2 regions of the Roseateles sp. genome follow, and region 1 is predicted to be linked to the other one. Evidence: predicted binding sites of a transcription regulator. Region 1 holds the regulator's gene; the other holds the start of a gene.

Region 1 (5,951 bases):
GCGGCCGTCGGCACCCCACATCTTGCCGCCATTGCGGATCATGGCCGGCATCGAGGCGTCGACGATGATGTCGTTCGGCGAGTGGAAGTTGGTGATGCCCTTGGCCGAATCCACCATGGCCAGCTCGGGGCGGTGCTCATGGCAGGCATGCAGATCACGTTTGATCTCCTCCTGCTTGCTTTGCGGCAAGGAGGCGATCTTGCTGTAGAGGTCCACCATGCCGTTGTTGACATTGATGCCCAGCTCATCGAACAGCTTGCCGTGCTTCTCGAACGCTTCGCGATAAAAGATGCGCACGCAGTGGCCGAAAACGATGGGGTGCGAGACCTTCATCATCGTTGCCTTGACGTGCAGCGAGAACATCACGCCGGTCTTGTGCGCGTCTTCGATCTCGCGCTCGTAGAAGGCCAGCAGTTCCTTCTTGCTCATGAACATGCTGTCGACCACTTCGCGGTCCAGCAGCGCCACCTTGGGCTTCAAGACGATGGTCTTGCCGCTCTTGGTGATCAGCTCCATCTTGACATTGCGGGCGCGGTCCAGGGTCATGGACTTCTCGCCATGATAGAAGTCGCCGTTGTGCATGTGCGAGACATGCGAACGCGAGGCCTGGCTCCAGTCGGCCATGCTATGCGGGTTCTTGCGGGCGTATTCCTTGACCGCCTTGGGCGCGCGACGGTCCGAGTTGCCCTCGCGCAGCACCGGGTTCACGGCACTGCCGGTGCACTTGCCGTAGCGAGCGCGGATGTCCTTCTCTTCGTCGGTCTTGGGGCTTTCCGGGTAGTCCGGAATCGCATAACCCTTGCCCTGCAGTTCCTTGATGGCGGCCTTCAGCTGCGCCACCGAGGCGCTGATATTGGGCAGCTTGATGATGTTGGCTTCGGGCTTCAGGGTCAACTTGCCCAGCGCGGCCAGATGGTCAGGCACACGCTGTGCCTCGCTCAGGAACTCCGGGAACTGGCCCAGAATGCGGCCCGCCACGGAGATGTCGCTGGTCTCGACGTTCACGCCTGCCGGCGCCGTGAAGGCGCGCACGATGGGCAAGAAGGACGCGGTCGCCAACAGCGGCGCCTCGTCGGTCAAGGTGTAGATGATGGTGGGGTGCGAAGCGGTCATATGCTATCCAGATCGGCCCAGCAATCAGGCCCAAGGGTTGGAACGATTAGGGCGCCGATTCTAAGTCAGCGGCGCCCGCTGCGGACTCAAGTCTTATATAAGTCTTGGCATTTCGGCGCTTGCTTCAGGCCAGCCGGTTCAGACCGGCACACTGCATGCCGCAGCAATCTGCGCCCAGAGCCCATGGCCCAGGGCCCAGCCCGACGCGGCCGCCAGACCGAAGCCGCCCAGACGCACCGAAAGCCGCAAGCCGTCCACACCGAATGGCGTGCGGCCCATCCGGCTCAACAGCCACGGCCCCACGGCCAGGCCCGCACCCGAGGTCAGCGCGAAACTGGCCATGACCGCCCCGCCCTGTGCCGGCCCAGAGGCCAGCGCCGCCAACAAGAGCGCCGATTGCAGCAGACCACATGGCCAGGCCACCCAGGCCAGGCCGGCCAAGCCTGCCCGCGCCGGCGCCGCCAAAGCCTGGCCACCGCGACGCAGGCCGGCGACAGGGATTTCGACCTGGCGCCCCACATCCTGCCCCACCCGCTCCAACCAGGCCGGCTGGCGGCCACGCCACAGCAGGGACAGGCCCAAGAGAAGAGCCGCCACATGGACCAGCACCCAGAGCGGCCGCAACAAGGCCGTGGCTTGCCCCATCTGGTCCAGCAACTGCATGCTGGCCGCGGCCACGGCACCCGCGATCACATAGCCCAGCAAACGGCCGAGTTGAAACGACAAGGGCGAACGGCCGCCGGCCGCAGCGCAGGTCGCGCCACACATGGCCAAGCAATGCGGCGTGCCCGCCAGGCCCATCAAAGCGGCAGATGCGGCCAGGCTGGCGTCAAGCATGGGGGTCAGATGATGCGGGAGAAGCGCTCACGGCTGCGGTCGGCTTGCAGGTATCGGTCAAACACCATAGCAACAGCGCGCACGAAATACCAGCCCATGGCGGTCACTTGAATGGCCCCGGGCTCCAGCGTCACCAGACCCTGCTCGGCCAGGCCGCGCATGCGTTCCAGCTCAGGCCGGAAGTAGCTCTCGAAATCGACGAGATGCGCCAGCTCGATCGACTCAAACTCCAGCCGCCCTTGGCACATCAGCGCCATGATCACCGCCCGGCGAACGATGTCGTCGCGCGTCAATGCCAGGCCGCGTTGAATCGGCAACTGCCCTTGGCGCAGTGAGTCGTAGTACTCGTCCAGGGTCTTGGCGTTTTGGCTGTAGCTGGCGCCGACCCGGCCGATGGCAGACACGCCGAGGGCAATCAAATCGCAATCAGGCTGGGTGCTGTAGCCCTGGAAATTGCGATGCAGCCGCCCCTGGCGCTTGGCCACAGCCAAGGAATCTGTGGCCAGTGCAAAGTGGTCCATGCCGATATAGCTGTAGCCATGCTGCTCGAAGCCGCTGATGGCCGCGGCCAGCATGGTCACCTTGTCGCCCGCCACCGGCAGCTCGGCCTCGTTGATGCGCCGCTGCGGCTTGAAACGCTGCGGCAGGTGGGCGTAGCCGTACAGGGCAATGCGGTCCGGCTTGAGCGCACCGACTTGGGCGATGGTGCGCGCAAAGGACTCGGGCGTCTGCAGCGGCAGGCCGTAGATCAGATCCACATTGGTGGATTCGAAACCCAGCGTGCGCGCAGCCGTCATCAGCGCCTCCACACTTTCGTAGCTCTGCTGACGATGCACCGCCTTCTGAACCTCGGGGTCAAAATCCTGCACACCAAAGCTCAGGCGGTTGAAGCCGAGCTGACGCAAATGAGCCAGACGCTCGTTCGTCACGGTGCGCGGATCGACCTCGATGGACACCTCGGCACCGGGCGCCAAACGGAATCGCTCCAACAAGTCCGCCATCAGCTGGCTCAGCTCGGCATCGCTGAGAAAGGTTGGTGAACCGCCGCCCAGGTGCAGCTGCGAGACCGCGGCGCCGCGACCGAGATGCTCCAGGGTCAGGTCCATTTCCGTGACCAGAGCCTGCAGATATTCGGTGGCACGGTCATGGTGCTTGGTGATCACCTTGTTGCAAGCGCAGTAATAACAGACCGATTCGCAGAACGGAATGTGGATGTACAGCGACAGCGGCGTGTTGCCTCCAATTTGGGAGCCGCCCGATCGCTGCGCCAGGGCCTGCTGGTATTGCTCCAGCGTGAAAGCCTCAACAAAGCGGTCGGCCGTCGGATACGAGGTGTAGCGCGGGCCGGAAACATCGAAGCGGCGCAGCAACTCCTCACTGATGCAGGCAGCGGCGGGGAGGCTTGTCTCGGGGGCCGGGCGCGCGCGGCCTTGAATGTTCTGTACCATGTCCAGCACTTTGCCAAGGCTTTGGCCGCGCGACTTGACAAGGATCAAGCTCCGCGCGCTTTGACGGAACAACAATGCCTCAAGTTTTGAGGTGCATCATGCTCATGTCCGTCAAGAATCTGGAAGTCCCACAAGCGCAAGCCGGCTCAAGCGAGCGGGCTGAACCCCTGAAGAAGCACACGATGAACGTCACCGTCCCGATCAAGATCGAGCCCCTGAAAGTCGCCTGCTCCAGCTGCAATTTGCGCGAGCTGTGCCTGCCGGTCGGCTTGTCCTCCGGTGACCTGGACCAGCTCGACCAATTGGTCGCGACTCGCCGCACCGTGGCGCGCGGCGACACCTTGTTCCGCAGCGGCGACGAGTTCCAGTCGCTTTACGCCGTGCGCACCGGTTTCTTCAAAACCTGCGTGTCCTCAGAAGACGGGCGCGACCAGGTCACCGGCTTCCAGATGGCCGGTGAGTTGTTGGGCCTGGACGGCATCAGCACCGACCGCCACAGCTGCGACGCCGTCGCGCTGGAAGACTCGCAAGTCTGCGTGATCCCCTTCGAACAGCTTGAAGAGCTGTCCCGTGAGTTCACCGACCTGCAGCGCCAGTTCCACAAGATCATGAGCCGCGAGATCGTGCGCGACCACGGCGTGATGCTGCTGTTGGGCAGCATGCGTGCGGAAGAGCGCCTGGCTGCCTTCCTGCTCAACCTGACCCAACGCCTGCAGGCGCGCGGATTCTCCGCCGCCGCCCTGGTGCTGCGCATGACGCGCGAGGAAATTGGCAGCTATCTCGGCCTGAAGCTGGAAACCGTCAGCCGCACTTTCTCCAAATTCCAGGAAGAAGGCCTGCTCGAAGTGAAGCAGCGCCATCTGCGCATCCTCGACCAAGCAGGCCTACAAAAGCTGGTCAACAACAGCACCTGCTGAGACGAACTACCTCCAAGAAAAAGGCCTTCGGAATTCCGAAGGCCTTTTTTCATGCGCGCCATGGCGACTGGGTCTGGCGCGGCGCTCAGCGCGGCCAACCGCGTGGATGGGCGTCTTCGGGCAGATCCGGCAAGGTCGCCAACATCACACTGACGCTGGCCGATAGGCTGATCACCAGCCAGAAGATCATGAAGCTGACGGTGTAGACCGCCTGGCGCGACCAGTCCAGCCGCTCAGCGCCGAACCAAGTCAGATCACTGGGATCGATGACGGCAAACACCAGCACCTCCATCACCCCGGCCATGAAAAACGATGGCCAGGCCACGGCCATGGCCCAGCGGCTGCTGAGCTTGGGGACGGCCGACGCGGAGCGATCAGCGCTGTCCATTTCACTGCCCGCCGGTGGCAGCGTGGTTGCGTGCTTCACGGGCCGGCAGCAAGGCCTTGGCGCCGCTGGCTTTGTTGGCCACCACCTTCTCTTCCAGCACCGGGTCGGGATGGCTGATGGCCAGGCTCAGGGTCACAAAGCTGGCGACGATCACCAGCGCGGGCCCGCCAACGACCAGCCACATCATGGGGGTACGCCACCAGCCGGCCGGCTTGTCCAGCGGGGCTTGGGCATCGAGATTCAGGTTCTGGCTCATGGGTATGTCTCCTGACTGTGCGTGTGCGAGCCGGCGCTCAGCGCGGCACGATAAAGGTTGATTTCTCGTGCACCACGGTGGCGCCGGATTGGCCGCCATCCTGGCTGCGCAACTGGAACTCGATGCCATGCGAGCCCTTGTGGTCTTGGGCCGCACGTGCCGCCGTCTCGGGCGGCACGCGCACCGACAGGGTCAGCCAGCGCGCCTCGGCCGGTGCGACGCTCAACTCGACCGCCTTCTCGAGCTGGATACCCTCCAGGCCGCTGACGGTGACACGGTAGCGATGGGTCTGCTCGGTCGCGTTCATGACCTGCAGACGGTAGAGGTTCTCGACATAACCGTCTTCCACCACGCGTGCTAGCACACCGCGGTCACGCACCACATCGAGCTTGACGGGGCTGCGCAAGAACAGCAGGCTGGCCAGCAAGGCCGTGCACAGCACGAACAAGACCACGGTGTAGATGATCACGCGCGGGCGGAACATGCGGCGCAGCTTTTGCGCCGGGCTCAGGTGCTGCTGGAGACCGTTTTGCGTGTCGTAACGGATCAGGCCACGCGGGTAGTTCATCTTGTCCATGACGCCGTCGCAAACGTCGATGCAGGCGGCACAGCCGATGCACTCGTACTGCAAGCCCTGGCGGATGTCGATGCCCGTCGGACAGACCTGCACGCACAGGGTGCAATCGATGCAGGAACCCAAGCCGGCAGCCTTGACCTCATCCACGCTGGCTTTCTTGCTGCGCGAACCGCGCGGCTCGCCGCGCTCGGCGTCGTAGCTGATGATCAGCGTGTCCTTGTCGAACATGGCGCTCTGGAAGCGCGCATAGGGACACATGTACTTGCAGACCTGCTCGCGCATGAAGCCGGCGAAGCCGTAGGTGGCAAATGCGTAGAACAGCACCCAGAACCACTCCCAGGGACCGAAGCTGAGCGTGAAAGCCTCGGCCCAGAGCGATTTGATGGGCGTGAAATAGCCGACGAAAGTGAAGCCG
Region 2 (5,951 bases), 840 kb from region 1:
GAGCTTGACCAGCTCGACCGGGTGGTGGCTGGCGTGCTTGAGCTTTTTGAGCGCGCGCACGATCTGCATTTCCTCGTCGCTGAGGTCGGTGCCGAAGGGAAAATCGGGCAGCACACCACTGTTGCGCCAGGGGCGCAGCTGCTCGCGCAAGGCCTCGGGCAGATTGCGCCGGGCCGAGGCCGGCAGCTGGTAGTCGGCCGGCAGCTTGCCATGGGCCTTGGCCTCGTCCATCAAGCCCTGCTGGAAGCGCGAGTCGCAGACTTGCAGCAGGCGGGCAATCACCTCGGCATCGCTGCAGCCGCGCAAGTCGGCCACGCCGTACTCGGTGACGACGATGTCGCGCAGATGGCGCGGGATGGTGCAGTTGGCGTAGTGCCAGACGATGGAGCTGCTCAGGCCCTGGGCGTTGTCATGCGTGGCACGCAGCAGCAGGATGGAGCGTGCCCCCTGCAGCGCATGGGCCATGGCGACGAAGTTGTACTGACCGCCCACGCCCGAAACCATCTGGCCCGAGTCATAGCCATCGGACGAGGCGGCGCCCAGCAGCGTCATCTTCATCGTCGTGTTGATGAAGCGGGCATCGCGGCGCTGCGCGCGCTTGAGCGCTTCCGAGCCCAGGGTGTCGCCGTAGAGCTCGTTGATGAAGTGGATGCGCGTCATGGCGATGCGCTGGCGCAGGGCTTCGGGCAACTCGCGCAAGCGCTGGTAGAAGTCGCGCGGGCCGAGGAAGAAGCCGCCGTGCATCAGCGTGGCCCGTCGCCAGGCCGGGCCGATCAATTCGGGCGCCATGGCCTCGCTGCAGTTGGGCCAATGCTGGCCTGCATAGGCCAGCCGTCCATCGGCCTGCAGCTCGACCTCGGGCTTCAGCAGACCCTGGGCCTGAAGAAACTCCAGGTCGCAAGGGCGAAGCGGCGAAGCGATGCGGCCGCGCTCCTGCAGTGCACGGATCACGCTCGCTTCGGGCTGCGGGCCCAGCTGGCCCGCCAGGGCCAGCGCTTGCAAATCCAGATCGTCGAACACCAGGCGGCGGATCAGCCCGGCATCGATCAAGCGCATGAAGCCGTTGACGAACATCTCCGAGCAGCCGTACAGGCCCTGCTCGAAGCGGCCCAGCTCGCGCCCAGCCTGCGGGTCGGACGGACTGCAGCCGCTCAGTCCTGCCAAGATGGCCCGGTAGTCGGCATTGCGGGTCTCGCGCACGATCAGAGCCTGGGCGATGGCGTCACCGAGCGAGCCAATGCCGATCTGCAGCGTGCCGCCGTCCTTGACCAGGCTGGAGGCATGCAGGCCGATGGCGTAGTCGGCCCAGGAAATGGCGGCATTGGGCGGCGCGAACACGCTGTGGCTGCAGCCCGGCCCGCTCAGCAGCAGGCTGAACAGCCCGGCGTCGGCCACCGCCGGCCCGGGCATGAAGGGCAGGGCCTCGTTGACCATGGCCACGCTGAGCACTGGTTGCCCGGCGGCTGCCTGGTGCTCGAGCAGATCAAAGCTGAGGTCGGGGTTGCAGGACAGGGAATACTCGCGCTCACCGGTCTCCGGGTTCAGGCGCGTGGCCACCGCCTGCATCAGCAGATTGATGCCCTGGCTGCACATGTCCCGCACGGCAAAGCTGTAGTTGGTGCAGATGAAGCCTTGCTGTGCCGCCTCGTTGCCGAGGTAGTCGGCGGTCTTGAAGAAGAACTCCTGCACCGAGATATTGGGCGGCAACTGGCCGGCGCGCAGTGGCGCCACATAGGCCAGGTCAGGGTAGTCGGCGAACACGCGCTCGACCAGGGGCGCCAGGAAATGCTGCTCCAGCTCCGTGCGACCCAGGGGTCGCTCCAGGGACAGCGCGGTGTAAATGTGCAAGCGGCGCTCGGGCTGCGCCGCCACACGCCGGTAGAGCGCGTTCACCAGCGGGTTGGGCTTGCCCACGCCCAGGGGCAGGGCCAGCCGGATCTCACCGGGCAGGCGGCGCAGGATCTCGTCCACGGTCGCTTCCACATCCGTCAGCAGCACAGGCTGCGCCACTGCAATTGCCGCCGCTGCGGCCTCGTCCGTTCCCGGACCTTGGCTCTTCTTGTTCAATCGTGTCTCCTGTCCGGCCTCTTGATGGCTCGTCTTTTGGGGCAGGTCTTGGGTGGCCGTGAAAGCACACCGTCGCCCGTGCCACAGTTTCGCCCCCGCTGCCAAGGGTGATCTTGACATTCAGCAAGCCCGCCACAAAAGCGTCGTTTGCCCCTCAAAAAGCGGGATAGTCCTCCCCCGAGCCTGCGGGGGGCGCTGTGCGCCCACACCTTGGCCTGTGCTGAAATGCCCGGCTGCACCGAGACCTGCTGTCGACGTACCCGTTCCTCATTCGCCTTTTATGCACGAGCCCCTGGACTTGCCGGCCTGGTTGCCGCCCCTGCGCAGCGCCCTGCGGCGCCTCGGACCGCGCCCGGCGCACTGGCTTTTCTGCGCCTTCATCACCCTGGTCTGCGTGGCGCTGTCGCAATTGGTCGTGTCCCTGCTGGGGCGCGGTGACCGGCCCACGGCGGCCCTGATCGCGGCGCTCTGCGGCCTGTCCCTGGCGGCCGTGCTCAGTACCTGCGTGCTGGCTCTGCTGGCCCATCTCGACCGGGCCCTGCGCTTCACCGCCCGCTATGCCACCCGGGACAGCCTGACCGGCTTGTGCAACCGCCGCCAATTCCTCAGCCTGGTCGAGCGGGAATGGTCGCTGGCCCGGCGCTACCAGACGCCCTGCGCACTGGTGCTGATCGACATCGACCATTTCAAGCGCATCAACGAAGCCTTTGGCCACGCCTGTGGTGACATGCTGCTGCGCCAGGTGGCCGAAGTCAGCGGCGAAACCCTGCGCCAGGCCGATGTTTTGTGCCGTTACGGCGGCGAGGAGTTCATGCTCTTCCTGCCGCACACCGACCCACTCGGCGCGCTCGATGTCGCGGAACGCATTCGCGAGCGCGTGCTGGCCATGGATTTCGCATGGAATGGCCACCCTGTGCCCGTCAGCGTCAGCATCGGCGTGGCCGTGCTCAAGAGTGGCCACGTCGGCCTCGACGACTTGCTCAATGAGGCCGATGAGGCCTTGCACCTGGCCAAGGCCGAGGGACGCAACTGCGTGCGCGCCGGCCCGGGCCTGCTGCCGGGAACGTTCAGTGCCTTGCAGGCCTGAAGCGCCGAGTACCGGCCGTACCGGCCGTACCGGCCGAGCTCAAATCCGCAGCGCCCCCGCATAGCCGGTCAATTCCAGATAGCCGAGGCCGCTGCGCCGACCTTGGGCGTCGATCAGCTCGGCCGCGCCTTCCCAGTAGCGCAGGCCACCGGTGATCTCCTGGTCATCCAGCAGGGCGCGCAGGCGCTGCTCGCCCTGCGGTGTGCGCAGCCGCCATTCCAGCGGGTAACGAGCGCCACCACGCGGGCTGTCCCAGTGGCGCAGCGCCTGCATCTGAACATCCTCAGGCGCGAAGATCAGCGTGCTGCCATCGGCCCGGCGCCAGCTGCCGCCACTCCAGAGCGTGCTGCCGTCGGCGCGGCGCAGGCGGAACACGGTCAGCGCGCCGCCGTCGCCGAGGTTGATGCCGGCCCAGTCCCAGCCGATGGCACTCTCAGTCGCTGCCGCGCCAGCTGACCCTGCGTCGGAAGGCTTGCCCAGCAGATGCTCGCTCCACTCATGGTCCAGCCAGGATCGCCCCTGCAGGCTCAAGACCTGCCCGTCCAGCTGCAGCTGCGCCTGGCTGAGCAGCTGCACCTGGCTGTAGTAATGGCTGAATTGCTCGGGCTGCGGCCCTTTGCGCGAAAAGCCACCGTCGCCTTGCAAAAGCAGGGCTTGGCTGGCCTGCAGCTCCAGCTGCAGCGCGAAACCGCTGCTGCGGCTGCTCAGGGCGGCGCGGTAGCGGTCCGGGCCGGAGCCCGGCACACGGTCCAGGCGCCAGTCGGCCATGCGGACAGCACAGTCCAGTTCGCTGGCCTCATTCAGGCCGGCCACAGAACGGCCCAGGCGCTGATCGTGACGCAGGTGTCCGCCCGGGCGCAGATCGCTGAGCGCCCCATGGGCCAGCAAGAGTTGGCGCGCGGCCAGCCGGCTCGGGTGCTCAGGCGCCGCCGGGCCGCGCCGGCGAAAGAAGGTCAGCTGGTAGCCAAACTCCGGCTCCGAGCGGCCCGGCCGCGACAGGATGCCGGTCAGGTACCACCATTCGATGGCTTGTTCGGGGTGAGCGCCAAAGTCACGCGGAAAGCTCAGCCGGGCAGGGCGCGCGGCGCCGGTCGAATCGAGCGCCAGGCTCGCCCCCGGCAGCAGGCCCAAAGCTGCCGCTTGCATCAACCAGGCGCGCCGGCCCGGCACCCAGTCGCCTGGCTCGCCCTGCATCACCAATCCTCCTTGACCGCTTGCACCGCCTGCTGGGCCACGGCCCGGTAACCCGCCAAGAGCGAGGCCAGCACGCCGGCCACGAACACGGCGGCCAGCAGGGCAGCGAGGCGCCAGCCGGGCAGGCTCATGTCCATGCTCCAGTGAAAACTCTGCGGGTTGACCACCCAGATCAGCACCGCACTCAGGCCCAGGCCCAAGGCCAGGCCGGCAATGGCGCCGACGCCGCACAGCAGCACGGCTTCCAAGCCCAGCAGGCGCAGCACATCGGCGCGTGTGAAGCCCAGATGCAGCAACAGGCCGAACTCGCGCCGCCGCGCCAGAGCCTGGGCCGAGGCGGCCGCGGCGATGCCGAACAGACCGATCGCCAAGGCCACAGCCTGCAGCCAGACGGTGACGGCAAAGCTGCGGTCGAAGATCTGCAGGGAGAGCTTGCGCAGCTCCGCGACGGCTGCAACCTCCAGGTCCTGAGGCTCGGCGGCCAAGGCACGCAAGGCCTCGCCCGTGGCTTTGGGATCGGCACCGGGGGGCAGCCAGAGGTAAAGCTCGGTGACGCGCAGGTCGCCACTCCAGGCCCGGTAGGCGGCCAGCGGCATCAGCACCGCGCCGCTCTGGCGCGCATAGTCACGCCAGACGCCGCGCACAAACACGGGCAGCGGCGGCCCGCCCGGCTGCAGGCGCAGCTGCACGGTCCGACCCGGCCGCAAGCCTTGGGCATCGCGCAGGGCTTCGTTGATGTAGATGGGGGTTAAACGTGTTTGGCCCGCCGGCGCGGGCGCGAGGGCGCCGGCCAGGGGCAAGCTCTGCTCATCGAGCTCACGGGCTTGCAGGTCCAACGGATCGGCCCCAGCCGGCATGCCGTCGAGCCAGACCTGCTGGCTGCGTTGAAGCCTGATATCGCGGAGCTGAGCGCTGCCCCGTATCGCCTCCACCAGGGCCGGCGGCAGCGGAGCCTGCTGGCCGGCACTGCCGCGCAGGGCCGAGCGCAGGTAGAGATCGGCCGGCAGCATCTGGCTCAGCCACTGGTTCAACGAATCGCGGAAGCTGCCCACCATCACCAACATGGCCACCGACAAGCTCAGTGCCACCAGCACACCGGCCAGGGCCCGGCTGGCTTCGCCGGCCTGGTCGCGGGCGCGCTCGCGCAGCAGCAACAAGCTCGCCCCGGGCCGGCTCCAGGCCAGCAGCCCCAGGCTCAGGCGCAGCAAGGCGGGCACGCAAGCCATGCCACCGGCCAGCACCGCCAGCATGGCGGCATAGGCGGCGACCGGAACCCCGGCCAGGGCCGCGGGCCAAGAGATCGGCGGCAGCAAGGCCAGACCCAGGCCCAGCAAGAGCAGAGCCGGGCCCAGCCAGACGGGCGGCCCCTCGCTCAAACGCTGGCCCAAGCCCTTGAGCACCTGGGCCACTGGCATGCGCTGCACACTGCGGGCCGGCAGCCAGGCACTGAGCAGGCTGACCACCAGGCCCAGGCCGCCGAAGAGCAGGGCGGCCGGCAGCTGTGCGGCACTGAACTGCAGGGCCGGTCGCACGCCGCTGATGGCGGCCAGGCCCAGATCGCTGCCCAGCACCCGCAGGCCCAGGCCTGCCAGTTGCCAGCCGA

Evidence for each region. Region 1 encodes FNR, which switches genes on or off when oxygen is low (the NO sensors DNR and NnrR bind a similar motif). Its sites were predicted from a motif close to TTGATNNNNATCAA; they were not measured.
Region 2: the regulator FNR is predicted to act here: its motif matches at 2,181-2,194, upstream of ACQY39_RS15845 (acetyl-CoA hydrolase/transferase C-terminal domain-containing protein).

The regions. Positions count from the first base shown of each region.
Region 1 is NZ_OZ253537.1:2,836,317-2,842,267, reverse strand. Features, by position in the region: gene ACQY39_RS12185 (NADP-dependent isocitrate dehydrogenase) at 1-1,113, opposite strand, end outside; gene ACQY39_RS12180 (sulfite exporter TauE/SafE family protein) at 1,252-1,950, opposite strand; gene hemN (oxygen-independent coproporphyrinogen III oxidase) at 1,956-3,398, opposite strand; gene fnr (fumarate/nitrate reduction transcriptional regulator Fnr) at 3,581-4,315, shown strand; gene ACQY39_RS12165 (hypothetical protein) at 4,401-4,703, opposite strand; gene ACQY39_RS12160 (hypothetical protein) at 4,705-4,959, opposite strand; gene ccoG (cytochrome c oxidase accessory protein CcoG) at 4,997-5,951, opposite strand, start outside.
Region 2 is NZ_OZ253537.1:3,680,217-3,686,167, reverse strand. Features, by position in the region: gene ACQY39_RS15845 (acetyl-CoA hydrolase/transferase C-terminal domain-containing protein) at 1-2,067, opposite strand, end outside; gene ACQY39_RS15840 (GGDEF domain-containing protein) at 2,348-3,154, shown strand; gene ACQY39_RS15835 (lipocalin-like domain-containing protein) at 3,194-4,348, opposite strand; gene ACQY39_RS15830 (FtsX-like permease family protein) at 4,348-5,951, opposite strand, start outside.